3 regions of the Allobosea sp. GW823-FHT01F03 genome follow, and region 1 is predicted to be linked to each of the others. Evidence: predicted binding sites of a transcription regulator. Region 1 holds the regulator's gene; each other region holds the start of a gene.
The links. The regulator LexA, encoded in region 1, represses DNA repair genes until DNA is damaged. The targets are predictions, from matches to a motif close to TGTTCNNNNTGTGTTCNG.

Region 2: the regulator LexA is predicted to act here: its motif matches at 8,352-8,369, upstream of AC3RCC_RS24145 (DNA recombination protein RmuC).
Region 3: the regulator LexA is predicted to act here: its motif matches at 3,007-3,024, upstream of uvrA (excinuclease ABC subunit UvrA).

What each region holds. Positions count from the first base shown of each region.
Region 1 is NZ_CM179505.1:3,307,141-3,317,408, reverse strand. It holds gene bamA (outer membrane protein assembly factor BamA) at 267-2,795, shown strand; gene lpxD (UDP-3-O-(3-hydroxymyristoyl)glucosamine N-acyltransferase) at 2,841-3,905, shown strand; gene fabZ (3-hydroxyacyl-ACP dehydratase FabZ) at 3,995-4,453, shown strand; gene lpxA (acyl-ACP--UDP-N-acetylglucosamine O-acyltransferase) at 4,518-5,327, shown strand; gene AC3RCC_RS15870 (LpxI family protein) at 5,324-6,193, shown strand; gene lpxB (lipid-A-disaccharide synthase) at 6,190-7,368, shown strand; gene lexA (transcriptional repressor LexA) at 7,645-8,376, shown strand; gene AC3RCC_RS15855 (ComEC/Rec2 family competence protein) at 8,370-10,268, opposite strand, start outside.
Region 2 is NZ_CM179505.1:5,041,302-5,051,569, forward strand. It holds gene lptB (LPS export ABC transporter ATP-binding protein) at 137-982, opposite strand; gene AC3RCC_RS24100 (LptA/OstA family protein) at 1,160-1,876, opposite strand; gene lptC (LPS export ABC transporter periplasmic protein LptC) at 1,920-2,678, opposite strand; gene AC3RCC_RS24110 (ribonuclease D) at 2,810-3,424, opposite strand; gene AC3RCC_RS24115 (DUF805 domain-containing protein) at 3,616-4,044, shown strand; gene dapE (succinyl-diaminopimelate desuccinylase) at 4,041-5,240, shown strand; gene AC3RCC_RS24125 (hypothetical protein) at 5,308-5,895, shown strand; gene truA (tRNA pseudouridine(38-40) synthase TruA) at 5,926-6,663, opposite strand; gene fmt (methionyl-tRNA formyltransferase) at 6,668-7,597, opposite strand; gene def (peptide deformylase) at 7,751-8,284, opposite strand; gene AC3RCC_RS24145 (DNA recombination protein RmuC) at 8,390-9,574, shown strand; gene AC3RCC_RS24150 (MFS transporter) at 9,653-10,268, shown strand, end outside.
Region 3 is NZ_CM179505.1:2,899,097-2,909,364, forward strand. It holds gene uvrA (excinuclease ABC subunit UvrA) at 1-2,906, opposite strand, end outside; gene AC3RCC_RS14030 (MFS transporter) at 3,048-4,226, opposite strand; gene AC3RCC_RS14035 (GNAT family N-acetyltransferase) at 4,223-4,810, opposite strand; partial or broken gene AC3RCC_RS14040 (hypothetical protein) at 4,901-5,017, opposite strand; gene AC3RCC_RS14045 (LysR family transcriptional regulator) at 5,260-6,144, shown strand; gene AC3RCC_RS14050 (ABC transporter substrate-binding protein) at 6,420-7,415, shown strand; gene AC3RCC_RS14055 (ABC transporter permease) at 7,412-8,284, shown strand; gene AC3RCC_RS14060 (putative quinol monooxygenase) at 8,375-8,674, shown strand; gene aroA (3-phosphoshikimate 1-carboxyvinyltransferase) at 8,842-10,125, shown strand.

The sequences.
Region 1 (10,268 bases):
TTTCCGGTTGTGATATCCCTGCCACGCTGCCGCGCCGGATTATGGCATTTTCTAGCCGTTTCCGGTCGTGGGGCCCGATTTTCCCGGGGGCTGCGCGTGACCTGACGGCAACGAACGGCGTAAAAACACTTTGTTAACGACAATGCTGGTTTGCGTCCCGCGGGAAACTTTGTAGAAGCGTTTGGTCTTCAATGTCGCCTCGCTCCCGTTGTTCGCGGGGGTCCCCTTGCGGGGGTGGGTGACCCAAGAATGGAATAGGCGACCCGATGACGTCGACGCTTCAGAGCCGGTCCTTGAGAATGCGGCTCTCTCGATCAGTCGGACTTTCGGCCTTTATGCTGGCCGTAAGCGGTGGCGTGGTGTTTGCGCAGGCCGTGATTGTCCAAGGAAACAGGCGCGTCGATGCGGAGACGATCCGCTCCTACGTGACCGCGCAGGGTTCCGGGAACCCGGCGGAGATTCGTCAGAATCTCCTCTCCACCGGACTCTTCTCCAATGTTCAGGTCAGCCGCCGCGGCTCGCAGACCGTCGTCTCCGTCCAGGAAAACGACTCGATCAACCGCGTCGCCTTCGAGGGTAACCGTCGCCTGAAGAGCGATGTCCTGCTCGGCCAGGTCCAGTCCAAGGCCAATGGCCCGATGAGCCAGGCGCTGATCGACGCCGACGTCGAGCGCCTCAAGGAAGTCTACCGTCGTGCCGGCTATGGCTCCGCGACCATTTCCGGCCGCATCCAGCCGCTGCCGAACGGCCGTTCGGACGTCGTTTTCACCATCGTCGAGAGCGGCAAGACCGGCATCAAGGAGATCAATTTCTCCGGCAACGGCGTGTATTCGTCGTCGCGCCTGCGCAATCTGATGACCTCGACGGAATCCAATTTCCTCAGCTTCATCAAGACTTCGGACGTTTATGATCCGGACCGGGTCGCCGCCGACCTCGAATTGATCCGCCGCTACTACCTGAAGAACGGCTATGCCGATTTCAGGATCGTGGCGAACGATGCGCGCTTCGACGACGCCAAGGGCGGCTGGGTGATCGACATCACCGTCGACGAGGGGCAGCAGTACCGCGTCGGCAACGTCTCGGTGGATTCCCATCTGCGTGACGTCGATCCGGCTGCGCTGCAGCGGCTGGTCAGCACCTCGTCCGGCGATACCTACAATGCCGAGGCGGTCGAGCGTTCGCTGGTCAACCTGACGACCGAGGTTTCGCGCCGCGGTTACGCCTTTGCCCAGGTTCGTCCGCGTGGCGAGCGGGATGCCAACGGCCAGCTGATCGGCATCACCTATGTCGTCGAAGAAGGTCCGCGCGTCTATGTCGAGCGGATCAACGTGCGCGGCAACACCCGGACCCGCGACTATGTCGTGCGCCGCGAGCTCGATCTCGGCGAAGGCGACGCCTACAACAAGGTCTTCATCGACCGCGCCGAGCGTCGTCTCAACAATCTCGGCTTCTTCAACAAGGTCCGTATCACCAACGAGCCGGGCAGCGCGCCCGATCGCGTGGTCGTCAACATCGACGTCGAGGACAAGGCGACCGGCTCGTTCTCGATCGCCGGCGGCTATTCGACCTCGGACGGCATGATCGGCGAGGTCTCGCTGTCGGAATCGAACTTCCTCGGCCGTGGCCAGTATGTCCGTATCGCCGGCACCATGGGCCAGCGGACGCAGGGCATCGATTTCTCGTTCACCGAGCCCTATTTCCTCGGCCGCCGCATCGCGGCGGGCTTCGATCTGTTCTCGAAGTTCAACGACAACTACAATATCGGCCGTTTCGAGAGCCGTGTGACGGGCGGGCAGGTGCGCTTCTCCTTCCCGATCACGGAGGAGTTCTCGATCACGCCGCGCTACTCGATCTATACGACCGAGATCAAGATTCCGAACACGGCCAGCCGTCCCTACAACGACTGTACCTATCCGATCGACGGGATCACGCCCGGTACGCCGAGCGGCCCGACGGCCAACAACATCTATAACTGCTTGACCAATGGCGAAGCGTCGATCGCGGTGAAGGAAGCCGCCGGCACGACCCTGACCTCTCTGGTCGGCCTCAACTTCAACTATAACTCGCTCGACAACTATCAGAGCCCGCGCAACGGCTTCGTGGCCGAGATCAAGCCGGAATTCGCCGGTGTCGGCGGCGACTCGAAGTTCCTCCGCGTCAGCGCCGATGCGCGCTACTACAAGGAGTTCCTCGAGGACTTCGTCGGTATCGTGCGTGTCCAGGGCGGTCACGTCCAGGCGACCGGCGACAATCTGCGCATGATGGACCACTACTTCCTCGGTCCGTCGCTGGTGCGCGGCTTTGCGCCGTCGGGCATCGGTCCGCGCGACGTGCTCAACGACCCGACGGCCAACGCGCTCGGCGGCACCACCTATTTCGGTGGCTCGCTCGAGGTGCAGTTCCCGATCTTCGGCCTGCCGCGTGATCTTGGCCTGAAGGGCGCGGTCTTTGCCGATGCGGGTACGCTGTTCGATTATGATGGCGGCTCGAAGGGGATCACCAACCCGGGCTTCCTCGGTTGCCCGAACGGATCCGAGGCGCGGCAGTTCAACGTCGTGACCAACTCGGCCTATCAGAACAACGTGGCCTGCGTGCGCGACAAGAACGTGATCCGCTCCTCGGTCGGCGTCAGCTTGCTCTGGCAGTCGCCGCTGGGTCCGATCCGCTTCGACTACGCCTACGCCTTGTCGAAGGATGACGGCCAGTGGGGCACCAACCCCATCACCGGCATCTCCGGCAAATATGGTGGCGACCGTCTGCAGGCCTTCCGCTTCTCCGGCGGCGCCCGCTTCTGACATCCCCCGGCAGGGCGCCTCGCGCGCCCTGCGACGGACCATCTCATGGCAGATCCCAGTTTCTTTCCCGTGGCGACCTCGTTGTCCTTCAACGAGGTCGCTTCGCTTTGCGGCGTCAACCTGCCCGAAGGGGCCGACCCGGCGCGACGCATCGAGGGGGCGGCCCCGCTCGAGACGGCCGGCGCCAGCGATGCCGCCTATATGGACAACCCGAAATATGTCGCGGCGCTCGCCAGCACCTCGGCCGGGATCTGCTTCGTCTCGCCGCGCTTCGCCGATCGCGTGCCGGCCGGCACCGTAGCCTTGGTGACGCCGGCGCCCTATCACGCCTTCGCCAGGCTGCTCGCGACCTTCCATCCGCAGGCGCTGCGGCCGGGCTCGATGTTCGGCGCCGCCGGAGTCGCGCCGGGTGCATTCGTGCATGCCACGGCGCGGCTGGAGGCCAATGTCACCGTCGATCCCGGCGCCGTGATCGGGCCTGGTGCCGAGATCGGTGCCGGCAGTATCATCGGCCCTCACGCGGTGATCGGGGCGCAGGTCCGGATCGGCCGGGATTGCAGCATCGGTGCCGGTAGCAGCCTGCAATGCGCGCTCGTCGGCAACCGCGTCATCATTCATCCCGGGGCACGGATCGGCCAGGACGGTTTCGGCTTCGCCATGAGTCCGAAGGGGCACATGAAGGTGCCGCAGGTTGGCCGGGTCATCATCCAGGATGATGTCGAGATCGGCGCCAACAGCTGCATCGACCGTGGCGCCAGCCGCGACACCGTGATCGGCGAAGGCACCAAGATCGATAACCTCGTCCAGATCGGCCACAACTGCGTCATCGGCCGCCATTGCGTCATCGTCTCGCAGGTCGGCATCGCCGGCTCGAGCACGCTGGAGGATTTCGTCGTGCTGGGCGGGCAGGTCGGTCTTGCCGGCCATCTGACCGTCGGCATGGGCGCGCAGGTGGCGGCTCAGAGTGGCGTCGCGGGCGATGTTCCGCGCGGCGCGCGCTATGGCGGCTATCCGGCCCAGCCGGCTTTGAGCTGGGCGCGGGAATCGGCGCTGCTCAAGCAGCTCGTCGCCAAACGTGGCAAGACGACGGGCAGCGGCGAAAGCGATTGATCTGCGGCCGGCTTCCGGCAGTGCAGCTTTCATGGCACAGAATGAGCGACCGGGGCACGGCCCGTAGGCGCTTGGGGAGAAGTAACACGATGACGGAAGCGGCGAAATCGCTCGGCGTGGCCGATATCCAGAAGATCATGGCCTGCATTCCGCATCGCTATCCTTTTCTGCTGGTCGACCGTGTCATCGAGATGGATGGCGATGCTTCCGGCATCGGCATCAAGAACGTCACCGTCAACGAGCCTCAGTTCACTGGCCATTTTCCCGGCCGTCCCGTCTTTCCGGGCGTGCTGATGATCGAGGCCATGGCCCAGACCGCAGGTGTGCTGGTGGTCAGCTCGCGCGGCGAGGACGAGGCTGCGGTCTCGACCGTGCTTTTCACCACGATCGACAAGGTCAAGTTCCGCAAGCCCGTCGTTCCCGGCGACAGCCTGCGCTTCCACCTCACCAAGATCGCGCGCAAGCGCAATATCTGGTTCTATCGCGGCGAGGCCAAGGTCGACGGTGTGCTCGTCGCCGAGGCCGAACTCTCCGCCATGGTGATGTGAGACGCGACGCAGTCTGATCCGCGCCGCCGCTTTCGACCGAACCCAAGTTCACAGGTCCCTTTACATGAGTGCCACGATCCACCCGATGTCGGTCGTCGACCCCGCTGCACGGCTGGGCGAGGGCGTCATCGTCGGCCCGTTCTGCACCGTCGGCCCGCAGGTCACGCTCGAAGACGGGGTCGAGCTGATCAGCCATGTCGCGGTTGCGGGCGTCACCAGCATCGGCGCCCGCACCAAGGTCTATCCCTTCGCCTCGATCGGCCATCCGCCGCAGGATCTGAAGTACAAGGGTGAGCCATCGACCTTAACTATCGGCGCCGATTGCGTGATCCGCGAGGGTGTCACGATGAACCCCGGCACCGAGGGCGGTGGCATGAAGACCGTGATAGGCGATCGCGGCCTCTTCCTGGCCAATTCGCATGTCGGCCATGACTCGATCATCGGCAGCAACGTCATCTTCTCGAACAATGTGATGTGCGCCGGGCACGTCACGGTCGGCGATTTCGTCATCGTCAGCGGCGGCACCGGCCTGCATCAGTTCATCCGGGTCGGCGACCATGCCTTCATCGGCGGCGGCGCCGGGGTGATGCATGACGTCATCCCCTTCGGCATGGTGCGCGACAACCCGGCCCATCTGGCCGGTCTCAACCTGGTCGGCCTGAAGCGTCGCGGTTTCTCGCGCGAGCAGATCCATGAGCTGCGCCGCGCCTATCGCCTGCTGTTTGCCGATGAGGGCACCTTGTCGGAGCGGGTTGAGGACGTCGCCGGCGAGTTCGCCTCGCATCCGTTGATCCACGAGATCCTCGATTTCATCCGCAGCGGCGGCGAGCGGGCGATCTGCGTGCCGCACGACGTCAACGCACCGGACCGGTGACCCCGGGCTCGGCCGAAACGGCGGGTAGACGGGCCGGGCTGCGCCTGGCCATCCTGGCCGGTAGCGGCGAATACCCGCCCCATGTCGCCCGCAACGCGCTCGCGGCTGGGGCGGAGGTCTATGTCGCGGCGCTTTCGGGCGCGGCGAACATCGCCGATTTTCCCGGCTGCGAAGCGCAGGAATACCGGCTCGGCCAGCTCGGCCGCCTGCTCGGTGCGCTCAAGCGCCGCAACGTCACCGATATCGTGATGGTCGGGGCGTTGCCGCGACCGAGTTTCGGTGCGCTGGCGCCAGAGCTCTCGACCCTGAAATACCTGCCGCATTTCGCGCGCGCCTTCCAGGGCGGCGATGACCATCTGCTTCGGGGGGTCGTGAGTTTCTTCGAGGGGCAGGGGTTCCGGGTCGGGAGCCCGGCGGAGATGGCCCCGGAGATCGTCGCGCCGCTCGGCGCTCTCGGGCGGATCGTCCCGACACCAATTGCCCGCAGCGCCTTGCTACGCGGCTTCGACCTGCTGGCGGCATTGTCGCCCTTCGATATCGGCCAGGGCGCGGTCCTCGCCGATCATCGCGTGATCGCGGTCGAGGCGGCCGAGGGAACCGATGCCATGCTCGAGCGTGTCGCCGGACTGGTGAGGGCAGGGCGCCTCAAGCTGGCAAAGGGCGATGGTGTCCTCGTCAAGGCGCCGAAGCTCGGCCAGGATCTGCGCGTCGACATGCCCGCGATCGGCCCCGAGACCGTCGCGCGGCTCGCCGAGATCGGCCTCGCCGGAATTGCGGTGAAGGCCGGAGGTGTGCTCGTCGGCGATCGTGCCCGTCTGGCCGCGAGCGCCGATGCCGTGGGCATCTTCATCGAGGGCGTGCCTTGAGCACGCCGCCCTTCCGGCTTTTCGTCGTCGCTGGCGAGGCCTCTGGCGACGCGCTCGGTGCGCGTTTCGTGCAGCAGCTTCGCCACCGCCTTGCAGGGCGCCCGCTCGAGCTGCGCGGCGTCGGAGGCGAGGTTCTGGCGGCGGAAGGCTTGGCGAGCATCTTCCCCCAGGAGGACATCGCGGTGATGGGCTTCGGCCCGGTCGTTGCCCGCCTGCCATTGCTGCTGCGTCGCATCTCTGACGCGGCGCAGGCTGCTGCCGCCTTCGCGCCCGATCTGATGCTGACGATCGACGCGCCTGACTTCAGCCTGCGCGTCGACAAGAAGCTGCGCCGGCTCAATCCTGCCGTGCCGATCGCGCACTGGGTCTGCCCGAGCGTCTGGGCCTGGCGCCAGGGCCGGGCGCGGCGCATGCGCCCGCATGTCGACAGGATCCTGGCGCTCCTGCCCTTCGAGCCGGAGGCGCTTGCGCGTCTCGGCGGACCAGACACCGTCTATGTCGGGCATCCGCTGATCGAGCGGCTCGCGGAACTGCGCCCTGGGCCGGATGAGGCCAGGGTTCGGGCCGACGCGCAGGCGCCGCTTATCCTCGTCCTGCCGGGCAGCCGTGGCTCCGAGATCCGCCACCTCATGCCCGCCTTCGGCGAGACGATCGCGCGCATCGCCCGGGCATTGCCGCGGGCACGCTTCGTCTTGCCGGCCGTGCCGCGTCTGGTCGAAGCCATTACCGGGATCGTCGCAAGCTGGCCCGTGAAACCCGAGATCGTGACGGGGGAGGCGGCCAAGCTCGCGGCCTTCCGTCAGGCGCGCGCGGCACTCGCCGCCTCCGGAACGGTGACGCTCGAGCTCGCCCTGGCGCAGGTGCCGACCGTCGCCGCCTATCGTGGTGCCGGCTGGGAGGCGGCGCTGGCCCGCCGCCTGATCAAGCTGCCGACGGTCATCCTGCCGAACCTCATTCTCGGCGAGAACGTCGTTCCCGAGTTCATCCAGGACGATGTGACGCCGGACGCGCTGGCCCTGGCTCTCACCGCGGTGATCGGCGACGGTGCGGCGCGCGACCGCCAGCTCGACGGTTTCGCCGCGCTCGAGCACAGGATGCGCAGCGCCGGCCCGAGCCCGGCCGCCAATGCCGTCGATGCGGCGCTGGCGCTGCTGCGGCAGCAGCCGGCATCGTAGCGCGGGATCGCCGAATTCGCCGCGGATCGGCAGTCCGCGGCGGTCAAGCCCACTGCCGCGACGGCCATCATCGTGCCCGGAATCGCCGGCCTGAGCTCTATCGCCGCTCCGTCTCTTCTTGCTGCCTTGTTCTCCGCAAAGCTTCGCGTGCAAGGAGAAGGACAGCTTTCACGCCCTGCAAGAGCGTGCTGAACCTCTCTTGCGGAACACATGGCGAACAGGTATGTTGTTCGTGCTTTGTTTCGATTCCGATGCGAAAGGCTGGGCGGCGAGATCATGCTGACACGCAAACAGTTCGAACTGCTTCGCTTCATCCATGAACGCCTGCGCGAATCCGGCGTCCCGCCCTCCTTCGACGAGATGAAGGATGCGCTCGATCTGCGCTCCAAATCCGGCATTCACCGGTTGATCATGGCGCTGGAGGAGCGCGGCTTCATTCGCCGGCTACCGAACCGCGCCCGGGCACTCGAAGTCATCAAGATGCCGGACGGAATCGGCGGTGCGCCGGGGCAGCGCGCCCGTTTCAGCCCGTCCATCGTGCAGGGGGGGCTCGGCCAGACTCCGCCTGCCCCAGCCGCCAACCTCGCCAAGCCGCGCCCCGCCACCGCTGAGGAGAACGGACGCACGACCGTTTCCATCCCGGTGATGGGTCGAATCGCCGCTGGCACGCCGATCTCGGCGATCCAGGATCGCAGCCACAGCGTCTCCATGCCGGCCGACATGCTCGGCGGCGGCGAGCACTACGCGCTGGAGGTCCGCGGCGACTCGATGATCGAGGCCGGCATTCTCGACGGCGACACCGTCGTCATCCGCAAGCAGGACACCGCCAACACCGGCGACATCATCGTCGCCCTGATCGATGACGAGGAGGCGACGCTGAAGCGCCTGCGCAAGCGCGGCTCCTCGATTGCCCTGGAGGCCGCCAACCCGGCCTACGAGACCCGCGTGCTCGGCCCGGATCGCGTCAAGATCCAGGGTCGGCTCGTCAATCTGATGCGGCGCTACTGAAGCAACCCGCTGTCCTCCGCCTGCTCCGCCGTTGCAGCGGCGGGTAGCGAGGTGGCAGGGGCGCGTCCCGGCTCCGGTGACGAAGGCGCGGCGACGGGAGCAGGCCGGGCCCGGGTCCAGGGCCGCAGGCGCGTCGCGTCCTCGGCGGTGTAGGAGCGCCAGTTTCCACCAGGCGAGGAGCCCAGCGCCGTCGCCCCGTCACGCGTGAGCGCAGCCCGGTCGATCAGCCGGGCGGTGCAGCTGCCATTGGCATGGAGCGGCGTCACGACGAGATCGGCGCGCAGGCAATCCTCGACGATAGCGATGCGGTCGCGAGTGTAGGCGACTTTGCGGCCGTCCCTGAGGCGGATCACGCAGCCGCGCGCATCGCAGGCGGCGCCTTCTCGCAAGGCCGGATCGTCCGGGGAGCGGGAATCCCCGTCGGCATGGAGCCATTGCGCCAGGACGAAACGGCTCGGCTTGCCTGCGAGGACGAGCCGCCCTTCGGGGCCGCGTACCAGAATGCCGGAACCGTCGCGCTCGATCAGGATGTCCGGCCGCGTCGGGTCCGTGGCGAGCGCCAGACCGGCGCAGAGCGGCAGTGCCGCCAGGTAGCGCAAGGCCGTCGTCCACAAGGTCAGCCAGAGCAGCGCCAGGGCGAACAGGGCGAGCGCCAGGGCGTCGAAGGCCGGCAGCACCACTGTCGAGCGCTCGATCCCGGCAACCCAGTGGGCGAGCCGCAGGACGAGGCCGGAGGCCCAGCCCATCAGGGCCCAGGCGGGCCAGTCGAGCCCGAAGGGATAGGCCAGCACGCCGAAGACCGCGGCCGGCATGACGATCAACGAGACGAAAGGCAAAGCGAGCGCGTTGCCGAGCAGGCCGAACGGGTTGAAGGTCTGGAAATGATAGACGCCGAAGGGTGCCGTCGCCGCCGTCGCCAGCAAGGTGGTGACGACGATGCCGACTGCGGAGAGCCAGAGCGGCCGCAAGGGCCAGGGCCAGCTCGCAGCGGCCGGGTCGGGTGAGCGCTCCTGCCAGCGCTCGGCGAAGGCGATCAGCGCGGCGACCGCGCCGAAAGACATCTGGAAGCTCGGCCCGAGCAGCGCCTCGGGCTCGCGCAGCAGCACGATGATCGCGGCGAGAGCGAGATTGCGCATGCTGAGGGCCGGCCGGTCGACCAGGATGGCGCCGAGCATCACCAGGGTCATGATCAAGGAGCGGACCGTCGCGACCTCGGCACCCGAGAAAACGCAATAGGCGGTGGCGCCGAACATGGCGGCGAGTGCGGCGAGCTTCTTGATCGGCCAGAAGAGGGCGAGGCCGGGCGACAGCGCCAGCAGCGCCCGTGCCAGCCAGAAGATCGTGCCGGCCGCCAGAACCATGTGCAGGCCGGAGATCGAGACGATGTGGTAGATGCCGGCGGCGCGCAGATCGTCATTGGTCGGTTCGGTGATCAGGCCGCGCTTGCCGGTCACCAGGGCGGCCGCCATCGCGCCCGCCTGCCCGCCGCCGATCGTGGCGATGCGCTCGGTCAGCGCATTGCGCGCCTGGTCGATGGCGATGCTCCAGGCGAGCTGCCGCGACGGCCGAGAAGGCGCCGGTGCCAGCGCGACCTTTCCGGCAATGCTGCCGACCGCGCCGATGCCGCGGAAGAAGGCGTCGCGGGCGAAGTCATAGCCGCCGGGACGCGCCGGTCCAGGCGGCGGCAGGAGCCGCGCGGTCGCCACGATGTGATCGCCGGGCTTCAAGGTCGTCGCGATGGTGCTGACGCGGACGCGCCTCGGGCGCTGCTGCGGTTCGACGCCCGGCAGGGCGGTGACCAGGACGACCAGACGGACGCCCTTCTCGCGCTGCTCCAGCGTCTCGACGAAACCGGTGATCTTGCCGACATGGAGCCGGGAGAGCGCCGGTGC
Region 2 (10,268 bases), 1.7 Mb from region 1:
GTCATGAACCGAGGCGCCAGCGCAGCGGACCGAGAGGTGGAATCCCCTCTTCGGGCGCATCCGATGCCTTCACAATGAGACAGATCGCCAATCCGCATCCGGCAGGACGCCCGGCGATCCGGACCGGAAACGGCTTTCAGAGCCGGAAATCCTCGCCGAGATAGACGCGGCGGACGTCCGCATTGGCGATGATCTCGGCCGGCGAGCCCTCGGTCAGCACGCGGCCGGAATGGATGATATAGGCGCGATCGACCAGACCCAGCGTCTCGCGGACATTGTGATCGGTGATCAGCACGCCGATGCCGCGATCGGTCAGTTGCCGGACCAGTTCCTGGATGTCACCGACGGCGATCGGGTCGATGCCGGCGAATGGCTCGTCGAGCAGGATGAAGGAGGGCCGGCCGGCCAGCGCGCGGGCGATCTCGCAACGGCGGCGCTCGCCGCCGGAGAGTGCGATCGAAGGCGCCTTGCGCAGGCGGGTGATGTTGAATTCGTCGAGCAGCTTGTCGAGCTCGCGCTCACGCTTCTTGCGGTTGGGCTCGACCACCTCGAGCACCGCCCGGATATTGTCCTCGACCGAGAGACCGCGAAAGATCGAAGCTTCCTGCGGGAGATAGCCGATGCCGAGCCGGGCGCGCTGGTACATCGGCAGATTGGTGATGTCGTTCCCTTCGAGCGAGATCACGCCCATATCGGCCCCGACCAGGCCGGTGATCATGTAGAAGATCGTGGTCTTGCCGGCACCGTTCGGCCCGAGCAGGCCGACCGCCTCGCCATTGCGGACATAGAGCGACGCCTCGCTCACGACATTGCGGGCGCCATAGCTCTTGCGCAGCCCGCTGACGGCGAGGATGCCAGGCCCGCCGATCGAGGAGGCGACCGGCTCCGCCCCCGCGAACGGCTCGCTCGCCCGGGCATCGCCCTTCCTGCCGAAGAGCCGACCGAGGCGCGAGAACACACCACCACCGCCGGGCGACGCCACGGCTGCGGCCGAAGCTTGCGAACGCTGCGGGCTTGCGACGGTTTCGGCGGGCGATGGCGGGGAGATCGTCACGGGAACGGGCGTAACCTGCTGGTTTTCGGCACGGCGTGTGCTCTGGTATTCGAGGCGTTCCAAACTGGCAACGCCCTCGTCATCACGAAATGCCGTGCGGCGGGATCAGTTCGTCGGGGTGGCGGGCTTGGCCGCCGCACCCGGCTTCTCCTTGCCGGCCTCGGCCGAATTGGGCACGAAGAAGCCCTGCACGCGGCCGCCCGGCTTCGTGTCGACATTGGCGATGCCGGTCTGCGTGTCATAGACGAGGCGCTCGCCGCGGGTGATGTTCGGGCCGTCGTTCAGCGCGACATTGCCGGTCATGATCACCTTGTTGTTGGCACGGTCGAAGACGGCGTTGTCCGAGGTCGCGGCCTGGGTCTTCGAGACGACGGTCACGGGCCCCGCGCATTCGATGCGCTTGATCGCGCCATCGTTCGAGGAAGGCGCGGCGCCCGCCGCCGGGGCCGGCGCAGGCGTGGTGCGCTTGCCGGCACCGTTCTGGCCACGCCCCTCATAGAACACCGTCATGGTCGAGCAGCGAACCGTGGTCTCGCCCTGGACGGCGACGACATTGCCGGAGAAGATCGCCTTGTTGTCCTTGTCCAACACGTCGAGCTTGTCGGCGTCGATCTTGATCGGCTCCTTGCTGTCGCCGCCCATGCCGCCGAAGGGCGAACCCGGAGCGCCGCCACGCGCCTTGGCCGGGGCGGCCGCAGGCTTGGCGGCCGGCTGCGCCGGCGCCGCGCCGGACCTGGCTGGGGCCTGCTGCTGAGCCTGCGCCGCCGAAGGCAGCCAGAAGAGTGCGGACATCGCTGCGAAGAGGAGGGTTGTAGGTTTCATCGCCGACCTGTCATTCGCTTGAGCTTCACTTTCGGCCCGCCTCTCAGCGCTGCGGCGCCGGTGCGGTCGCAGCCCCCGCCTCCGCGGCGGGCCGCAGCAGATCGGGATTGGGCGTGCTGCCCTGGCGCTCCGGACCGGCCAGGCTGTTGGCCGGCGCGTTCTCGATCACGACACGCACCCGCCCCTCGAACACGATCAGGCCCCCGTTATCCTTAACATCGAGTGTATCGGCATTGACCGTGGTGGTGCCGAGATTGACCGTGACCGGCTCGCGCGACAACACGGTGCCGGCCTTGAAGTCGACATCCGCTGTCCGCATCTGCACGTCATAGCCCGATTCCGTCCGGATCTTGACGTCGTCGACCAGCTTCAGCTTCTCCTTCTGCTGGTCGAAATGGCCGCTGCGCGCATTGACCGTGACCCAGCCATCCTCGGATTTCATCTGGACCCGCGCCGTCATCTTCACCAGCTCGATCTGGGTGGGGTTGCGGATGTCCTGAAGGGCGGACTCGGCCGTGACCACGTAGGGGCTGTTGTCCTTGCGATAGCCGGCAAGCTTGGGGGCCTCCATCACGACCTTGCCGCCGGACAGCCCGATCGAGCCGAGCGAGAGATTGCCGACCTCGCGCAGCGGGCTGAGGAAGGGAGCGACGATCAGGCCGAGCACGGCCACGACCGCACCGACGGGGATGGCGCGCCGCAGCAGCCGCACCAGGCCGGAATGGCGGCGCGCCGCCTTGAACGCCGCCTGCCGCGCCCGTGCCTGCTTTGCCAGTGTTGCCGCCATGTCAGGCGATGTCATTGCCAAGGTCATGCCCCGCCCATTGCCAGCCGCCGGCGGCTTTTTCATGTCGGCACCCACCCGTCCGGCTGCAAGGCCGCGGGCCACCGGACCGACCGGTCGACGATTGACCTAGCTGGAATACATCAACTTTACGTATGTGCGAAGATGTCGGTTTCAGGCCAGCCGGCGAGATCGAGTTCCGCCCGGACCGGCAGGAAGTCGAAGCAGGCACTGGCCAGATGAGCCCGCTGCTCTCGCTCGAGCATCACATCCAGCCTGGCCTTCAATGCATGCAGATGCAGCACGTCGGCCGCTGCATAGCTCAGCTGCGATTCGGAGAGTGTCTCGGCACCCCAGTCGGATGACTGCTGCTGCTTCGACAGATCGATGCCGAGCAGCTCCCTGACCAGATCCTTGAGCCCGTGCCGGTCGGTATAGGTGCGGACCAGCTTCGAGGCGATCTTGGTACAGTAGACCGGCGCGGTGACGACGCCGAAGGCCTTCTGCAGCGCGGCGATGTCGAAGCGGGCGAAGTGGAAGAGCTTCAGCACGCCGGGATCGGCGAGGATGCGGCAGAGATTGGCCGGCGGCGGTGCATCCTTCGGGATCTGCACGACATCCGCCGAACCATCGCCGCGCGAGAGCTGCACCACGCAGAGCCGGTCGCGCTGCGGGTTGAGACCGAGCGTCTCGGTGTCGATCGCCAGGATCGGCCCAGGCTGGAAATCGGCCGGCAGATCGCCGCGATGCAGACGAATGGTCATGGTGTGGAATCAACCCTTGCGAATACTGGCCGCTCACCGTCCAGGCGGGCGGCCCTTGCCAGCTAGCGAGCCGACCGGCGCCAGACAAGCCTTTTCTCGCTGCAACTGTCCGGAGAAAATTAACCCTTCATTCACCATATCTTTCATTTCGCGGCCAAGACGTGCCAAGGTTGGTGATCGGAGCCCAACTCATGTCCGTCATCCGCCTGTTCACCGATCTCGATGGCCGCATCGGCCTGCGCCAGTTCTGGCTCGGCAGCATCGCGCTGGCGCTCTGCCTGCTCTTGGTGCAATGGGCGGCGCCGCGCCTGGTCGAGATGCCGATGGCGATGAGCATCATCGCCTTCACCAAGGCTTTCGCGCTGTTCCCCTGGGCGGCCCTGGCCGCCAAGCGCGCCACCGACCGCGGCGGCTCGGCGCAATTCGGCATCTTTCTCGTCTGCGCCATCGTGCTGCCGGCCGAATTGCAGCCGCATCTCGGCTATGCTTGGCGTCCCTCGCTCGATGCGATCTCGACCATCGCCTGGCTGATCGCGCTGGTCGATCTCGGCCTTCTGCCGGGCGCCAGGCCCGATCGGCAGCTTGCAGCACAGAGGGCTGCTGCTAAACCGGCGTCATGAGCCAGAACAGCACCGCCCCCGCCTTCGACGCCGCCGATCCCGTAGCCCTGACCCAGGCGCTGATACGCTGCCCCTCGGTGACGCCTGCCGAAGGCGGCGCGCTCGCCTTGCTCGACGCCGTGCTGACGGCCGAGGGTTTCACGGTCGACCGGCCGGTGTTCTCGGCGCCCGGCATGCCGGATGTCGAGAATCTCTATGCCCGGATCGGTGCTGACGGACCGGTCCTCGTCATCGCCGGACATACCGACGTCGTGCCGCCCGGGGACCTCGCCGCCTGGACGCGTGATCCTTTCGCGGCAACGATCGTCGACGGCGTCCTCTATGGCCGCGGCGCCTGCGACATGAAGGGTGGCCTCGCTGCGATGGTGGCGGCGGCGATCCGCTATCGCCGCGAGAATCCGCAGTCGCACGGATCGGTCGCCTTCCTCATCACCGGCGACGAGGAAGGCCCGGCCGTCAACGGCACGGTCAAGCTGCTGGAATGGGCGAAGGCGCGCGGCGAGCGCTTCGACCATTGCCTGCTCGGCGAGCCGACCAATCCGGCGAACATGAGCGACATGATCAAGATCGGCCGGCGCGGCTCGCTGACCGGGAAGCTGACTGTCGCCGGCGTGCAGGGCCATGTCGGCTATCCGCATCTGGCGCAGAACCCGATCCGCGGCATGGTCCGCCTGCTCGCCGGGCTCGATGCGAGCCCGCTCGACGCCGGCACGGAGCATTTCGACCCGAGCAATCTCGAGGTGACGACGCTCGATGTCGGCAACCCCGCATCGAACGTAATCCCGGCGCAAGCCAAGGCGGTGTTCAACATCCGCTTCAACGATCTCTGGACGCCCGAGACGCTCGCCGCCGAGATCGAGCGCCGGCTGCGCGAGGCAGCCGGCAACACCGCGCGCTACGAGATCACCTTCGAGCCGACCAACGCGGTCGCCTTCCTGACCAAGCCCGGCCCCTTCGTCGCCATGGTCGCCGACGCGGTCGAGGCCGAGACCGGCAAGCGCCCGGCGCTCTCGACGACGGGCGGCACCTCGGATGCGCGCTTCATCAAGAATTACTGCCCGGTCGTCGAATACGGCGTCGTCGGGCAGACCATGCACCAGATCGACGAACGCGTCGCCCTCGCCGATCTCGCGGCCCTGGAGCGGATCACCCATCGCCTGCTGAGCGCCTATTTCGCCGCAGCACCCACGGCTTGACGGAACCTTCCCGGCTCGACATGCTTTAGACGAAAGTCTAATGCCGTCGAACCCGGAGGGTCTGGCCATGAGGCTTGCTGCCGACGATGTGACGCGCTCGCTGCGGGCCTCATGGCGCCTGCTCTCGGCCGACGCCAAGGCCCTGCCCGATCTCGACCTTTCCCGCGACGGATTCTGGCGCTCCTATCTGGCGCTGGTCCTGACGGTTCCGGCGATCATCCCGGTGCTGGCGGCCGAGCGGGTGCTGGCCGGCCTGCCGAACACCGGCCGCCTCTTCGACGCCCCTCTCCTGCTCGCCTCGGTGATCGCAGCCCAGCTTCTGGCCGTCATCACCGTGCCGGCTCTTCTCGTGCTGCTCGTGCCGGGGCTGCGGCAATCCCCGCGCTTCACCGGCTTCATCATCGCCTGGAACTGGGCGAGCATTCTGTCAGCCGGGCTGATCGCGGTACCGGCAGCGGTCTTCGCGCTCGGCTGGTCGCATGGCGGCATCGCGGTGATCCAGGCCCTCGCCTTCGGCACGATCATCCTGCGGCTGCGCTATTGCGTGGCGCGCGCCACGTTCGGTGCCGAAGCCCGTATTGCCGGGGCGATCGCCTGCGCGAGCCTGCTCGCCGATTACGCGATCATCAGGACTTTCGGACTCGCCGGGTTCTGAACCTCAAGCCTCGGGCCGCGGAAGCGCGGATCAGTAGTCGACACCGTCGAGATAAAGCCCGCAGGGCGGGGCGAGCGCCGCGCATTGCGAACGGTCGCGCGCCGCCAGCACCTTGCCGACCTTGTTCTCGGGCCAGCGCCCCATGCCGACCATCTTCAGGCAACCGACCATGGAGCGGACCTGATGGTGCAGGAAGGAGCGGGCATGGGCGTAGACCACGATCTCGGCGCCCTCGCGCCGGCAATCGAGCCGGTCGAGCGTGCGCAGCGGGCTGTTGGCCTGGCATTCGGCGGCGCGGAAGGTGGTGAAGTCGTGATGGCCGAGCAGGGCCTTGGCGGCGCGGTCCATCGCCTCGTGATCGAGCCGGACCGGAACATGCCAGACGCGGCCGGCATCGAGCGCGGGCTGCGCCCGGCGGTCGAGGATACGATAGATGTAATAGCGGCGCTTCGCCGAGATACGGGCGTCGAAGCTGTCCGGCACCGCCTCGGCGCTCAGCACCGCCACCGGCAGGCGCTTCAGCCTGGCATTGCTGGCGTCGCGCACGACATCGGTGCGCCATTCGCGCTCGAGTTCGACATGGGCGACCTGATGGGTGGCATGGACGCCGGCATCGGTGCGCCCGGCACAATGCAGCCGCACGGGGTGGCCGCAAAAGGCCTCGACGGCCTCCTCGACGCTCTGCTGCACGGAGGGGCCGTTGAGCTGGCGCTGCCAGCCCGAGAACGGACCGCCATCATATTCGATGACGAGCTTGTAACGCGGCATCGCGCTAGAGCTTCGCACCGGCGCTGAGCCGGGCGCCGCGCAGGAACTCGCCGCCGCTCATCGGCGCACGCCCGGCGCGCTGGACCTGGAGCAGCTTCACCGCCCCGACCTTGCAAGCGACAGTGCCCTCGTCATCGAGCAGGGTGCCCGGCTCGGCGGCGCCGCCGGCGCGTGCCGTGCGCAGCAGCTTGAGCCGCTCCGGGCCCTTGCCGAGATCGACCTCGACGAAGGCGCCGGGAAAGGGCGAGAGACCGCGCACGAGATCGTGCACCTGCTGCGCCGGCCTGGTCCAGCTCAGCCGCGCCTCCTCATTGCCGATCTTGCTGGCATAGGTGACGCCTTCCTGCGCCTGCGACGTGAAGCGCAAGCCCCCACGGCCGAGCGCCGCCAGGGCCCTGACCATCAGGTCGGCGCCGAGCACGGAAAGCCGGTCATGCATGTCGCCGGCGGTGGCGTCGCTGTCGATGGCCAGGCGCTCGACCATGCCGACCGGGCCGGTATCGAGCCCCTCCTCCATCTTCATCACGCAGACGCCGGTCTCGGCGTCGCCGGCCATGATCGCGCGCTGGATCGGGGCGGCGCCGCGCCAGCGCGGCAGCAGCGAGGCGTGCAGGTTGAGGCAGCCAAGCTCGGGAACCTCGAGGATGGCCTTGGGCAGGATCAGGCCATAGGCGACGACGACCGCGACATCGGCCTGGTGCGAGGCCATGATCTCGGCCGCCTCGGCGCTCCTCAGCGTCTTCGGCGTGAAGACCGGGATGCCGAAGCGCTCGGCGGTGCGCTGCACCGGCGACGGCTTCAATTCCATGCCGCGCCCGGCCGGGGCCGGCGCGCGCGTATAGACGGAAACGACCTCATGGCCCTGGCCGATGATCTCGGTCAGGGTGGGCACGGCGAAGTCCGGCGTGCCCATGAAGATGACGCGCAAGCTCATACGCGGAATTTACCCCAAACGCGCCCGGCATTCCGGGCGTAGCGAAGCGAAGACCCGGAAGCCATCGAAGGTCTCCGGCATTCTACGATGGATTCCGGAGCGGGGCCGCTCACGCGGCTCGTCCGGAATGACGGTGTGTTTCGTCGCCCTGGCCTAGGCCGCGCTCTCGCGACGGGCGGCCTTGGCGAAGCGCTTGGTGACGCGCTCGCGCTTCAGGCGCGACAGATGGTCGATGAAGAGAATGCCGTTGAGGTGGTCGATCTCATGCTGGAGACAGGTGGCGAGGATGCCGTCGGCCTCGATCTCCTGCGTCGCGCCGTCGAGATTCATGTAGCGCACCTTGACGCGGGCCGGCCGCTCGACCTCCTCGTAATATTCGGGGATCGACAGGCAACCCTCCTCGTAGACGTTCATCTCTTCCGAGTTCCAGATGACCTCGGGATTGATGAAGACCATCGGCGCCTTCGGCGTCTCCTCGTCCTCCTCGCTCTTCTTCGAGACATCGATGGTGACGAGGCGGACCGGCTCGCCGATCTGGATGGCGGCAAGGCCGATGCCGGGCGCGTCATACATCGTCTCGAGCATGTCGTCGGCGAGCTTGCGGATATCGGGCGTGACCGAAGCGACGGGTGCCGAGACCAGCCTGAGCTGGCTGTCGGGCAGGATGACGAGGGGGCGAATGGCCATGGGGCGCTCTGGAGCAGGAATAATGAAGGTTCTCGCGACATAAGCACTTGTGCGGGAGCGGTCAAACTGTTCCGCTTTTGTTCGAATTGATATAGGATCGCCGGCATGAACCAGACCGCTTTCCTCCTGCTCGAACGCCCCGTCAGCTGGGGCGAGGCCGCTTTCGGCTTCGCCGGGCTCGTCCTGCTGCTCCTGTCGCTGGCGCTGCTCTCGTCCTGGCGCAGCGGGAGGCGGCACGCAGCGGAGGCCGGCGCAGCCGCCGAACGCGCCCGCGAGATGGACGACAAGGTCGCCGAGATGAACCGGATGCAGGCCGAATTGACCGGGCGCATGCAGACCATGGCCGAGATCCTCTCGACCCGGCAGGGCGACCTCGCCCGACTCGTCGCCGACCGGATCGACGGACTGCGCCAGCAGGTCGGCAGCGGGCTCGAACAGAATGTCCGCCAGACCACCGAGCATCTCGGCAAGCTGCAGGAGCGGCTCGCGGTGATCGACAGCGCCCAGAAGAACCTGACCGAGCTGACCGGCGAGGTGGTGACGCTGAAGGAGGTGCTCGCGAACAAGCAGGCGCGCGGCGCCTATGGCCAGGGCCGGATGGAAGCGATCATCCGCGACGGGCTGCCGGCCGCGTTCTTCTCGTTCCAGCCGACGCTGTCCAACGGCCGGCGGCCGGACTGCCTGGTGACCCTGCCGGGAGACGGGCGTGGCCTCGTCATCGACGCCAAATTCCCGCTGGAGAGCTTCACGCAACTGCGCGCGGCGCGCGGCGAGCAGGAGAAGAAGGCCGCGGCGGCGCGGGTGCGCGGCGATGTCGGCCAGCACATCAAGGACATTGCCGAGCGCTATTTCCTGCCCGGCGAGACGCAGGACATGGCGCTGCTGTTCGTGCCCTCGGAGGCGCTCCATGCCGATCTGCACGAGCATTTCGACGATCTGATCCAGAAGGCGCACCGGGCCAGGGTTATGATCGTCTCGCCCTCGCTACTGGCGCTGGCGATCCAGCTGATGCAGTCGCTCATCCGGGACGCCCGCATGCGCGAAGAGGCGCAGGTGATCCAGTCCGAGGTCGGCAAACTGCTCGACGACGTCCGTCGCCTCGGCGAGCGGGTCGACAAGCTCGATACGCATTTCCGTCAGGCGCAGGAGGATGTCGGCCTGATCAAGACCTCGGCCGGCAAGGTCACCGGCCGGGCCGAGAAAATCGGCGCATTGGAGTTCGACGACGGCCCTGGCAGTCAGCCGAGCCTGCCCTTCGTGCGGGAAACCCGGCTCAAAGCGGCAGAATAAACCCGCACCGCCATCTGAAGATCACATTCCCGCGTAGTCCTGCGCAGCCCGCCCCCGCTGCTCAGGAGATCGCCCGGCGTGCTCGTCCAGATCGGAACCCTCATTGCCGCAACCAGCGTCGTCCAACTCGCCAATGGCTTCTTCAACACCTTCCTGTCGCTGCGGCTGACGACTGAGAGTTTCGGCCCGACACTCACCGGCATCGTGCTCAGCGCCTATTTCATCGGCTTCTCGGCCGGCGCCGTCGGCAGTGGCCGCATCATCCAGCGCATCGGACATATCCGCGCCTATGCCGCCTTCGCCGGCATGGTCGTCGTCGGCACGGCCGGAATGGCGATCTTCGTCTCGCCGCTCGGCTGGATCCTGTGCCGGATGGCGATCGGCATCGGCTGCGTCGGCCTGTTCATCACCACGGAGAGCTGGCTCAACGCCAAGGCTCCGCCGGACCAACGCGGCCGGATCTTCTCGATCTACATGGTCGGCACCTTCCTGGCGCTGGCGGCCGGGCAATTGCTGATCGGCTCGTTGCCGATTGCCTCTATGACGCCGTTCTTCATCATCATCGCGCTGTTCGCGCTGGCGCTGATGATGGTCAGCGCGACGCGCGCGGAGGCACCTGCGCTCCCGGCGGAGGCTTCACTGCCCTATGGCGAGCTGACCCGGCAGGCGCCGGTCTCGGTGCTCGGCTGCGTCG
Region 3 (10,268 bases), 410 kb from region 1:
CCGATCCGGACGACATCCTCCGGCGTGCCTTGGGCCACGACCTCGCCGCCGCCGTCGCCGCCTTCGGGGCCCATGTCGATGATCCAGTCGGCGGTCTTGATCACTTCGAGATTGTGCTCGATCACCACCACGGAATTGCCCTGCTCGACCAGCTCGTGCAGCACCTCCATCAGCTTGGCGACGTCGTGGAAGTGCAGGCCGGTGGTCGGCTCGTCGAGGATGTAGAGGGTGCGGCCGGTGGCGCGCTTGGAGAGCTCCTTGGAGAGTTTTACGCGCTGCGCCTCGCCGCCCGACAGGGTGGTGGCCTGCTGGCCGACCTTGACATAGTCGAGCCCGACGCGGGCGAGCGTCACCATCTTGTCGCGGATCGACGGCACGGCCTTGAACAGGTCCTTGGCCTCCTCGACCGTCATGTCGAGCACGTCGGCGATCGAGCGCTCGCGATATTTCACCTCGAGCGTCTCGCGGTCATAGCGCTTGCCCTTGCAGACATCGCAGGTGACGTAGACGTCGGGCAGGAAGTGCATCTCGATCTTGATGACGCCGTCGCCCTGGCAGGCCTCGCAGCGGCCCCCTTTGACATTGAAGCTGAACCTGCCTGCTTGATAGCCGCGCGCCTTGGCCTCGGGCAGGCCGGCGAACCATTCGCGGATCGGCGTGAAGGCGCCGGTATAGGTCGCCGGGTTCGAGCGCGGCGTGCGGCCGATCGGCGACTGGTCGATGTCGATGACCTTGTCGAGATGCTCCATGCCCTCGATGCGCTCATGCGGGGCAGGGTGCTCGATCGAGCCGTTGAGCTTGCGCGCGATCGCCTTGTAGAGCGTGTCGATGACCAGCGTCGACTTGCCGCCGCCCGAGACGCCGGTGATGCAGGTGAACAGGCCGAGCGGGATGTCGACCGTGACGTCCTTGAGGTTGTTGCCGCGGGCGCCGACGATTCTGAGGCTCCGGCCCTTCTGCGGCTTGCGGCGCTTGCCGGGCACCGCCACGCTCATCTCGCCGGTGAGGTATTTGCCGGTGAGCGAGTTCGGGTCGGCGAGGATGTCCTGCGGCGTGCCCTTGGCGACGATCTCGCCGCCATGGATGCCGGCGCCGGGGCCGACATCGACGACATAATCGGCGGTGAGGATCGCGTCCTCGTCATGCTCGACCACGATCACGGTGTTACCGAGGTCGCGCAGGCGGCGCAGCGTGCCGAGCAGGCGCTCATTGTCGCGCTGGTGCAGGCCGATCGAGGGCTCGTCCAGCACATAGAGCACGCCGGTGAGGCCGGAGCCGATCTGGCTGGCGAGGCGGATGCGCTGGCTCTCGCCGCCCGACAGCGTGCCGGAGGCGCGGGCCAGGGTGAGGTATTCGAGGCCGACATCGAGCAGGAAGGTCAGCCGGTCGCGGATCTCCTTCAGGATGCGCGGGGCGATCTCGTTCTGCTTCTTCGAGAGCTTGCCGGGCAGAGCGCTGACCCAGGCGAGCGCGTCCTTGACCGAGAGCCGCGAGATCTCGCCGATATGGCGCATGTCGAGCTTGACCGCCAGCGCCTCGGGCTTGAGCCGGAAGCCGTTGCACGCCGCGCAGGGCGTCTCCGACATGAAGCGGCCGATCTCCTCGCGGGCCCAGTCGCTCTCGGTCTCCTTCCAGCGCCGCTCCATATTGGTGATCACGCCCTCGAAGGGCTTCTTCACCTCATAGGCGCGCAGGCCGTCATTGTAGGCCATGCGCACGGCCTCGGTGCCGGTGCCGAACAGGATCGAGTCCTTGGCCTGCTGCGGCAGCTCCGACCAGGGTTTTGTGGTCGAGAAGCCGAAATGCCGGGCGAGCGCATCGAGCGTCTGGCCGTAATAGGGCGAGGTCGACTTGGCCCAGGGCGCGATCGCGCCCTTCTTCAGCGAGAGCGAATGGTCCGGGACGATCATCTCCGGATCGATCCGCATCTCGTGGCCGAGCCCGTCGCAGGCCGGGCAGGCGCCGAACGGATTGTTGAACGAGAACAGCCGCGGCTCGATCTCGGGGATGGTGAAGCCGGAGACCGGGCAGGCGAACTTCGAGGAGAAGGTGACGCGCTTGGCCTCGCCATTCTCCTCCTTCTCGTCGGCATATTCGAAGACGGCGATGCCCTCGGCGAGGTCGAGCGCCTGCTCCAGCGAGTCGGCGAGCCGGGCGCCGAGATCGGGCCGGATCACGATGCGGTCGACCACCACGTCGATGTCGTGCTTGAACTTCTTGTCGAGGCTGGGGGCGTCGGCGATCTCGTAGAACTCGCCATTGACCTTGACGCGCTGGAAGCCGCGCTTCAGCCAGTCGGCCATCTCCTTGCGGAACTCGCCCTTGCGGCCGCGCACCACCGGCGCGAGCAGGTAGCCGCGGGTCTTCTCCGGCAGCTCGACCAGGCGGTCGACCATCTGCTGCACGGTCTGGCTCTCGATCGGCAGGCCGGTCGCCGGCGAATAGGGGATGCCGGCGCGCGCCCAGAGCAGGCGCATATAATCGTGGATCTCGGTGACGGTGCCGACCGTCGAGCGCGGGTTCTTCGAGGTCGTCTTCTGCTCGATCGAGATCGCCGGCGAGAGCCCGTCGATCTGGTCGACATCGGGCTTCTGCATCATCTCGAGGAACTGGCGGGCATAGGCCGAGAGCGACTCGACATAGCGGCGTTGACCCTCGGCATAGATCGTGTCGAAGGCGAGCGAGGACTTGCCCGAGCCGGAAAGCCCGGTGAACACCACGAGCTTGTCGCGGGGAATGGCGAGGTCGACATTCTTGAGATTGTGCTCGCGAGCGCCGCGCACGGAGATGATGCGGGCGTTGCGGTCGGCCGCCGAATCCTGCTCGGCCTTGCGGTCGAACATGTCTTCCAGCGTCGCGGCCTGTTCGGCGAGCGTGGCCTTCTGGGCCGAGATCTTGCGGGCCATTTCGGTGTCCGGTTCGGGTAAGCCGTAGAGATAGGGCAAATGCCGGGTCCTGCCAGTGCGGCCCGACGAAAGGCTGGCATGAGTAGCACGCAGCCGCGGATGTTGCTGCATTGTTCTTGTCGCGCTTGCTGACAGGCGCTGTCAGGAGCGTGGCAGGCTGCGGAAGCGTCGCCGCAGCAGGAAAGCGGAGACCAGCATGGCGATCGCCAGCGTCCCGGACAGGACCAGCGCCGCCGAGGCGCCATGGCGTTCGATCAGCAGGGCATAGCCGAGCGGGGCTGCGGCCGAGAGGAAGAAGCCGGGCGCCAACAGACGCCCGACATAGGCGCCATAGCTCTTCGGATCGAACAGCATCAGCGGCAAGGTGCCGCGCGTGATCGTCAGCACGCCATTGCCGGCGCCGTAGCAGAAGGCGAAGGCGAGCGCGGCAAGGGCGCTCGCGCCGCCGGCAAGGCCGAGGACGAAGCAGAGCGGCAGGACGAGGCAGGCGACGAGGTTGAGGTCGAACGGGCTGGTCCGCGCGCCGAACAGCACCTCGCCGAGCCGCGCCAGCGACTGGCCGATGCCGCGCGTCGCGCCGATCCAGACCGCGGCCGCGGCGGGCAGGCCGAGCCCGGCGAGGATGCCGATCATATGGGCGGACATGCCGGCATTGAGGATGCCGGCGAAAGTGACGATCAGCGCATAGAGCAGGCCGGCGAAGCGGGTATCGGCCGGGCTGAGCGCGATGGCGGGCTTCGCGGCGGCTGCGCCAGGCTGGGCCCGCGCCGAGGCCGCCGGCAGCGTCAAATGCAGCGGCAAGGTGAGCAGCGCGAAACCGGCATAGACCAGAAGCGCGCCGCGCCAGCCGAACTGCTCGGCGAGGATGTGCCCCAATGGCCAGAACACGGTCGAGGCGAGGCCGCCGAGCAAGGTGATCTGGGCGATCGGCCGGCGGGCGGCACTGCCGCCGATCCGGGCCAGGGCGGCGAAGGCGGCGTCGTAGAGGCTGAGCCGCATGGCGAGGCCGAGACAGATCCAGGCGGCGTAATAGGCGGGGATCGTCTGGGCGAAGGCGAGGCCGGCGATGCCGGCCGCCGTCAGCAGCGAGCCCAGGCACATCACGGCGCGGCCGCCATGGCGGTCGATCAGGCGGCCGACAGTGCCGGAGGTCAAACCCATGACCAGGAGCCCAGCCGAGAGCCCGCCATGGATGATCGCCTGCGACCAGCCGAGCTCGCCGGCGATCCGCTCGCCGAAGGCGCCGACCAGGTAGTACGAGACGCCCCAGGAGATGAGCTGCGCCAGCCCGAGGCAGAAGACGGTGCTGCGGGGGATCACTTGGCCGATCCGACCGCCCATGGCTGTGGCAACGTCTGGTCGCCCGGTCCGAGGCTGCGCTGCATCAGCACGGTGTCGACCCAGCGGCCGAGCTTGAAGCCGGCGGAACGCAGGGTGCCGACCGGCTCGAAGCCGAAGCGGCGGTGCAGGCCGATCGAGCCGGCATTGCCGCTGTCGCCGATTACCGCCAGCATCTGGCGCCAGGGGCCGGCCTCGCAACGGGCGATCAGCGCGCCGAGCAGCGAACCGCCGATGCCGCGGCCGGCCTGTCCTTCTGCGACGTAGACCGAGTCCTCGATCGTGTGGCGATAGGCCGGGCGGGGGCGGTAGAGGCTGGCATAGCTGTAGCCGACGACGCGGCCATCGAGCTCGGCGGCGAGATAAGGCAGGCCGAGCCCGAGCACCGCCTGCCGGCGCGCCAGCATCTCCTCGACGCTCGGCGGCGTCTCCTCGAAGCTGGCAAGGCCGTGCAGGACATGGTGGCTGTAGATCGCCTGGATCGCGGCCATGTCGTCCTCCTGGGCATCACGGACGAGGATGGGCGCCGTAGCGTTGCCGGTGAACTCGGAGGTGGTCATCGTCATGGTTCCGGCCCGGCCGGGCCGCCTTTCCGTCTGGTCGGGGCGCCCGGTCAGCGCCTCCCGTCGCGTCACGCCGATATCGGCGAGCTGGTGGTCGTCGAGGTCGCGCAGGGCCCGCAATTGCTGATAGCGCGAATGCCGGGAGGCGCCGAGATAGGCGGCGGCCTCGCGCAGCACGCTTCGCCCTGCATCGCACAGCCTCGTTTTCATGAGACGCCGTCATTCCGGCCGCTGCGAAGCGTAGCGCCGGAAGCCATCTTTGGGCTCGGCGTCCTGCGATCGATTCCGGAGCTGCGCGCCTGTGGCGCTTGTCCGGAATGACGTGACGCCAGATCGCAGCAGCGCATGACCTTGCGACAGCCTCCAACTTCTCAACCGGGTGTCAGCTTGCGCTTTGCCCAGCCATAAATGAAGCTTCTCGAAATTATGCAGAGCATAAGAAACTCTTTGAGATGCGCGACCTCCGCCTCGACCAGCTCGACAGCTTCCGCCAGGTGATCGCGCTCGGCAGCTTCTCGGCGGCGGCCGAGAGGCTCGGCCTGAGCCAGCCGGCGGTCAGCCTGCAGATCCGCGAGCTCGAACGCCGGCTGGGCGTGACCCTGATCGAGCGCGTCGGGCGCCGGGCGCAGCCGACCGCGGCGGGCACCGAACTGCTCGACCATGCCGGGCGGATCGAGGCTGCTGTGGCAGCGGCGCAGGAGGCGATGGCACGCCACGCGACCGGGGCGATGGGCCGGGTGCGGATCGGCACGGGCGCCACCGCCTGCATCTTCCTGCTTCCGCCGCTATTGCGAGACCTGCGCCAGCGCCACCCGACGCTGGAGATCACGGTCAGCACCGGTAACACCTCGGATATCGTCAAGGCGATCGAGGACAACCAGATCGACATCGGCCTGGTCTCGCTGCCGGCCGCCGGTCGGAGCCTCGACGTCACCCCTCTGCTGGAGGATGAGTTCGCCGTGATCGCTCCGCCGGGCATGGAGCTGCCGGCGCGCCTGACGCCGGAAGCGCTGGCGCGCCTGCCTGTCCTGCTGTTCGAGCCCGGCGGCATCACGCGGCGCATCGCCGATGAATGGTTCGCCCGTGCCGGCGTGACGCTGAAGCCGGTGATGTCGCTCGGCAGTGTCGAAGCGATCAAGCGGCTGGTCGGTGCCGGCCTCGGCTGTGCCGTGCTGCCCGGCATGGCGGTGCGCGGCGAAAGCGAGGGGCTGGTGGTGCGTTCCCTGTCGCCGCGGGTGCACCGCACGCTCGGCCTCGTCCTGCGCAAGGACAAGCCGCTGCATCGCGGCCTGCGCGAAACGCTGAAGGCGCTGCGGGCGCTGGGCACGCCCGGCTGAGCGCAAACAGCAACAAGCCCTCATCCTGAAGAGCAGCCGATAGGCTGCGTCTCAGGATGAGGGCTTGGAGCATGGGAAGCTTTCGCCCAACGCTGCTGACAGGCGCGGTCGGCGGGGCGGTCCATGCCATCACCCGTTTGCGCAGTGCCCTGGGCGGGAAGTGGCGCTAAGGTCGTCGCCTGCCGGGCGGAACATTTCGCTCGCTTTCGCGCTTCGTGGACATGCCCAACCGTCAAGTGCCCGGACCGGGGCACAGCAGCCAGCGGGGGATCGTCATGATGAAAGCCGTTCTGCGCACTGCAACTCTGCTGCTTGGTCTCGGGCTGGCCGCGCCCGCTCTCTCCTGTGAGCTCGACAGGCCGCTGAAGATCGCTGGGCTCGACTACGATTCCGCCGCCTTCCACACAGCCGTGGCTCGGGCGGTGGTCGAGAAGGGGTTTGGCTGCAAGGTCGAGCGCGTGCCGGGCGTGGTCGCGCCGCTGGTCAACGGGCTGGCGCGCGGCGATGTCGACGTGATCATGGAGATCTGGCTGGCGAACCCGGTCGAGGCCTGGACCAGGGCGGAGGCCTCCGGCAAGGTGATCCCGCTCGGCACGACCTTTCCCGACGCCAATGAGGGCTGGTACGTGCCGCGCTATCTCGTCGAGGGCGCGGATGCCAAGGCGAAGGACCTGAAGACCGTCGCCGATCTCAAGCGCCACAAGGCGCTGTTCCCCGACCGGGAGGAGCCGGGCAAGGGGCGCTTCTACAATTGCGTCGCCGGCTGGGTCTGCGAGGGCATCAACACCAAGAAGCTTACCGCCTATGGGCTGGCGGACGACTATAACAATGTCCGTGGCGGCTCGGGCGAGGCGCTGGTCGCGGCGATCGAGGCGAACCTGAAGCGCAGGCAGCCGGTGCTGTTCTACTATTGGAGCCCGAGCTGGCTGATCGGCGCCTATGATCTGGTCAAGCTCGGGGAGCCGGCCTTCGACCCGGCGATCTGGGCCGAGCTGAAGGCGAGCGACAAGCCGACCAGGGCGACCGCCTACCCGGTCAGCAAGGTGGTGATCGGCGCCAATCTCGCCTTCACCCAGTCGGCGCCGCAGCTGACGAGCTTCTTCAAGAATTACGGCATCAGCAGCGCGCTGACCTCGCAGATGCTGGGCGAGGCCCGCAAGGCCGGGATCACACCGGAGGAGCAGGCGCTGCGCTTCCTCAAGGACCGGCCGGATGACTGGCGCCATTGGCTCACCGCCGAGGTCGCTGCGAAGGTTCAGGCCGGCTTGTGAGCGCTGGCCTGCTGCCTGATCTCGGCAAGCCGCTCCAGGGCGTCGTCAACCGGCTGGTCGATGCGCTGGTCACCGGTTCCGGCGACAAGCTCGATGCCGTTTCGGACGGGCTGACCGCGCCGGTCAGGCTGCTCGAAAGCGCGCTCGCGCAGGTGCCGCCGGAGGCGGGTATCGTCCTGGTCGGGCTTGCGGCCTGGCTCGCCACGCGACGGATCGCCTTCGCCACCGGCATGGCCGCGCTCGTGCTGATGCTAGCTCTGCTCGGGGTCTGGCCGGCCGCGATGCAGTCGCTGGCGCTGATCGTCGTCGCCGTCGTGCTGGTCGTGCTGCTTGGGCTGCCGCTCGGTGTCGTAGCGGCGAGGACGCCACGGATCTCGCGGGCGCTGACGCCGCTCTACGATTTGATGCAGACCGTGCCGAGCTTCGTCTATCTCATCCCCGTCGCTATGCTCCTCGGGCTCGGCCGTGCGCCTGCCCTGGTCGCGACCCTGATCTATGCCCTGCCGCCCTTTGCCCGCCTGACCGAACTCGGCCTGCGCGAGGTGGACGGGCGGGCCGTCGAGGCGGCACGGGCGCTGGGTCTGAGCGCAAGGCAGAGCCTCTGGTTGATCGAGCTGCCGCTCGCCCGCCCGGCGATCCTGCAAGGGCTCAACCAGGCGATCATGATGGCGCTGGCCATGGTCGTCGTCGCCTCGATGATCGGCGCCAAGGGGTTGGGCGAGACCGTTCTCCTCGGTCTGCAGCGCGCCGATCCCGGGCTCGGTTTCGTCGGCGGGCTCGGCATCGTGCTGCTGGCGGTGCTGCTCGACCGGCTGGCCCAGGCGATTTTTCGCGCACAGCCTTCGTCGCGCCGGCCCGGCGTGCCGTGAGGTTGCTGACATTGGCCGTCAGGGAGCCGGTTGCGCTTGCCCCGGCGCTTCGGCAGCTTGCCGGCCGCGACGATAGTGGAGAGACGCGCCATGTACGGTCTGATCGGGCGGATGCTGGCGAAGCCGGGCGAGCGCGAGGCGCTGATCGGCCATATCCTGGGTAGCAGCGCGGCGATGCCCGGCTGCCTGAGCTATGTCGTCGCCCGCGATCCCGCCAATCCCGACGCGATCTGGGTGACCGAGGTCTGGGATCGGCAGGAAAGCCATGCCGCCTCGCTGCACCTGCCGGCCGTGCAGGCGGCGATCGCCAAGGCCCGCCCGCTGATCGCCGGCTTCGACAATCACACCGTGACCGAGCCGGTGGGTGGGCATGGCTTGGCGCCGGGCTGAGTGTCGGCTTGGACTTGTCTTTCCGCTCTCTCCAGACGTCATTCCGGAGCGGCTCCGTTTCGATGTGACGGCAGTAGCGGGCCGGGCATGACCAGTGCGGCTTCCGCTGGCGGATTGCACGGGCTAAGAGCCTCGCAACGCAGCCGAACGGCGAGGGCGAGCCTGTCATGACCGATTCCGAAGTCCGCAAACTCACCATCGTGCCCTTCGCCGGGGCACTGCACGGCAAGGTGACGCCGCCGGGCTCGAAGTCGATCACCAACCGGGCGCTGCTCGTCGCGGCGCTGGCCAAGGGCACCAGCCGGCTTTCGGGTGCGCTGAAGAGCGACGACACGCGCTATATGGCGCAGGCGCTGCGGGCGATGGGCGTCACCGTCGAGGAGCCGGACGCGACCAGCTTCGTCGTCACCGGCGATGGCCGTTTGCGGGCTCCTGCGGCGCCGCTCTTCCTCGGCAATGCCGGCACGGCGACGCGCTTCCTCACCGCCGCGGCGGCGCTGGTCGAGGGGCAGGTCGTGGTCGATGGCGACGAGCATATGCGCAAGCGGCCGATCGCGCCGCTGGTCACGGCGCTGCGCACGCTCGGCGTCGCGGTCGAGGCGCCGAGCGGCTGCCCGCCGGTGTCCGTTGCGGGGCAGGGCGGCTTTGCCGGCGGCCGCGTCGAGGTCGATGCCGGGCTCTCCAGCCAATATGTCTCGGCGCTGCTGATGGCCGGCGCCTGCGCACGCGGGCCGGTCGAGGTCGCGCTCAGCGGCTTGGGAGACAGCCAGGAGATCGGCGCCCGCGGCTATGTCGACCTGACGCTCGCGACGATGGCGGCCTTCGGCGCCAAGGTTTCGCAGCCGGATCCCGCGACCTGGCGGATCGAGCCGACCGGCTACCGCGCCGCCGATTATCTGATCGAGCCCGACGCCTCGGCCGCGACCTATCTCTGGGCGGCTGAAGTGCTCACCGGCGGCAAGATCGACCTCGGCGTGCCGGCGGCCGCCTTCACCCAGCCCGATGCCAAGGCGCATGCGCTGATCGCCGCCTTCCCGAACCTGCCGGCCGAGATCGACGGCGCGCAGATGCAGGATGCGGTGCCGACGCTCGCCGTGCTCGCCGCCTTCAACAAAACGCCGGTGCGCTTCACCGGCATCGCCAATCTGCGCGTCAAGGAATGCGACCGGGTTTTTGCGCTGTCGCAGGGCCTGTCGCGGATCCGGCCGGGGCTCGGCGTCGAGGAGGGCGACGATCTCCTCGTCGCTTCCGATCCCGGTCTCGCCGGGCAGACGCTGCCGGCCGAGATCGACACCTTCGCCGATCATCGCATCGCGATGAGCTTCGCGCTGGCGGGGCTGAAGATCGGCGGCATCACCATCCTCGATCCGGCCTGCGTCGCGAAGACCTATCCGGACTATTGGCGGGCACTCGCCGCGCTCGGCGTGCGCTTCGAGGGCGAGGCGCCCTGAGGCGCGAAATCCATGCAGTCCGGGGCTTGAAACCCGGTCGAGGTCGTAGCCAGGCGAGGCGGTTTGAGCGGTTGGAGTGCGCCGATTTTGGTTGGCGGGATGACGCTTCGGCAATGTCGCGTGCTTGCCAGCCGGGCGGGATG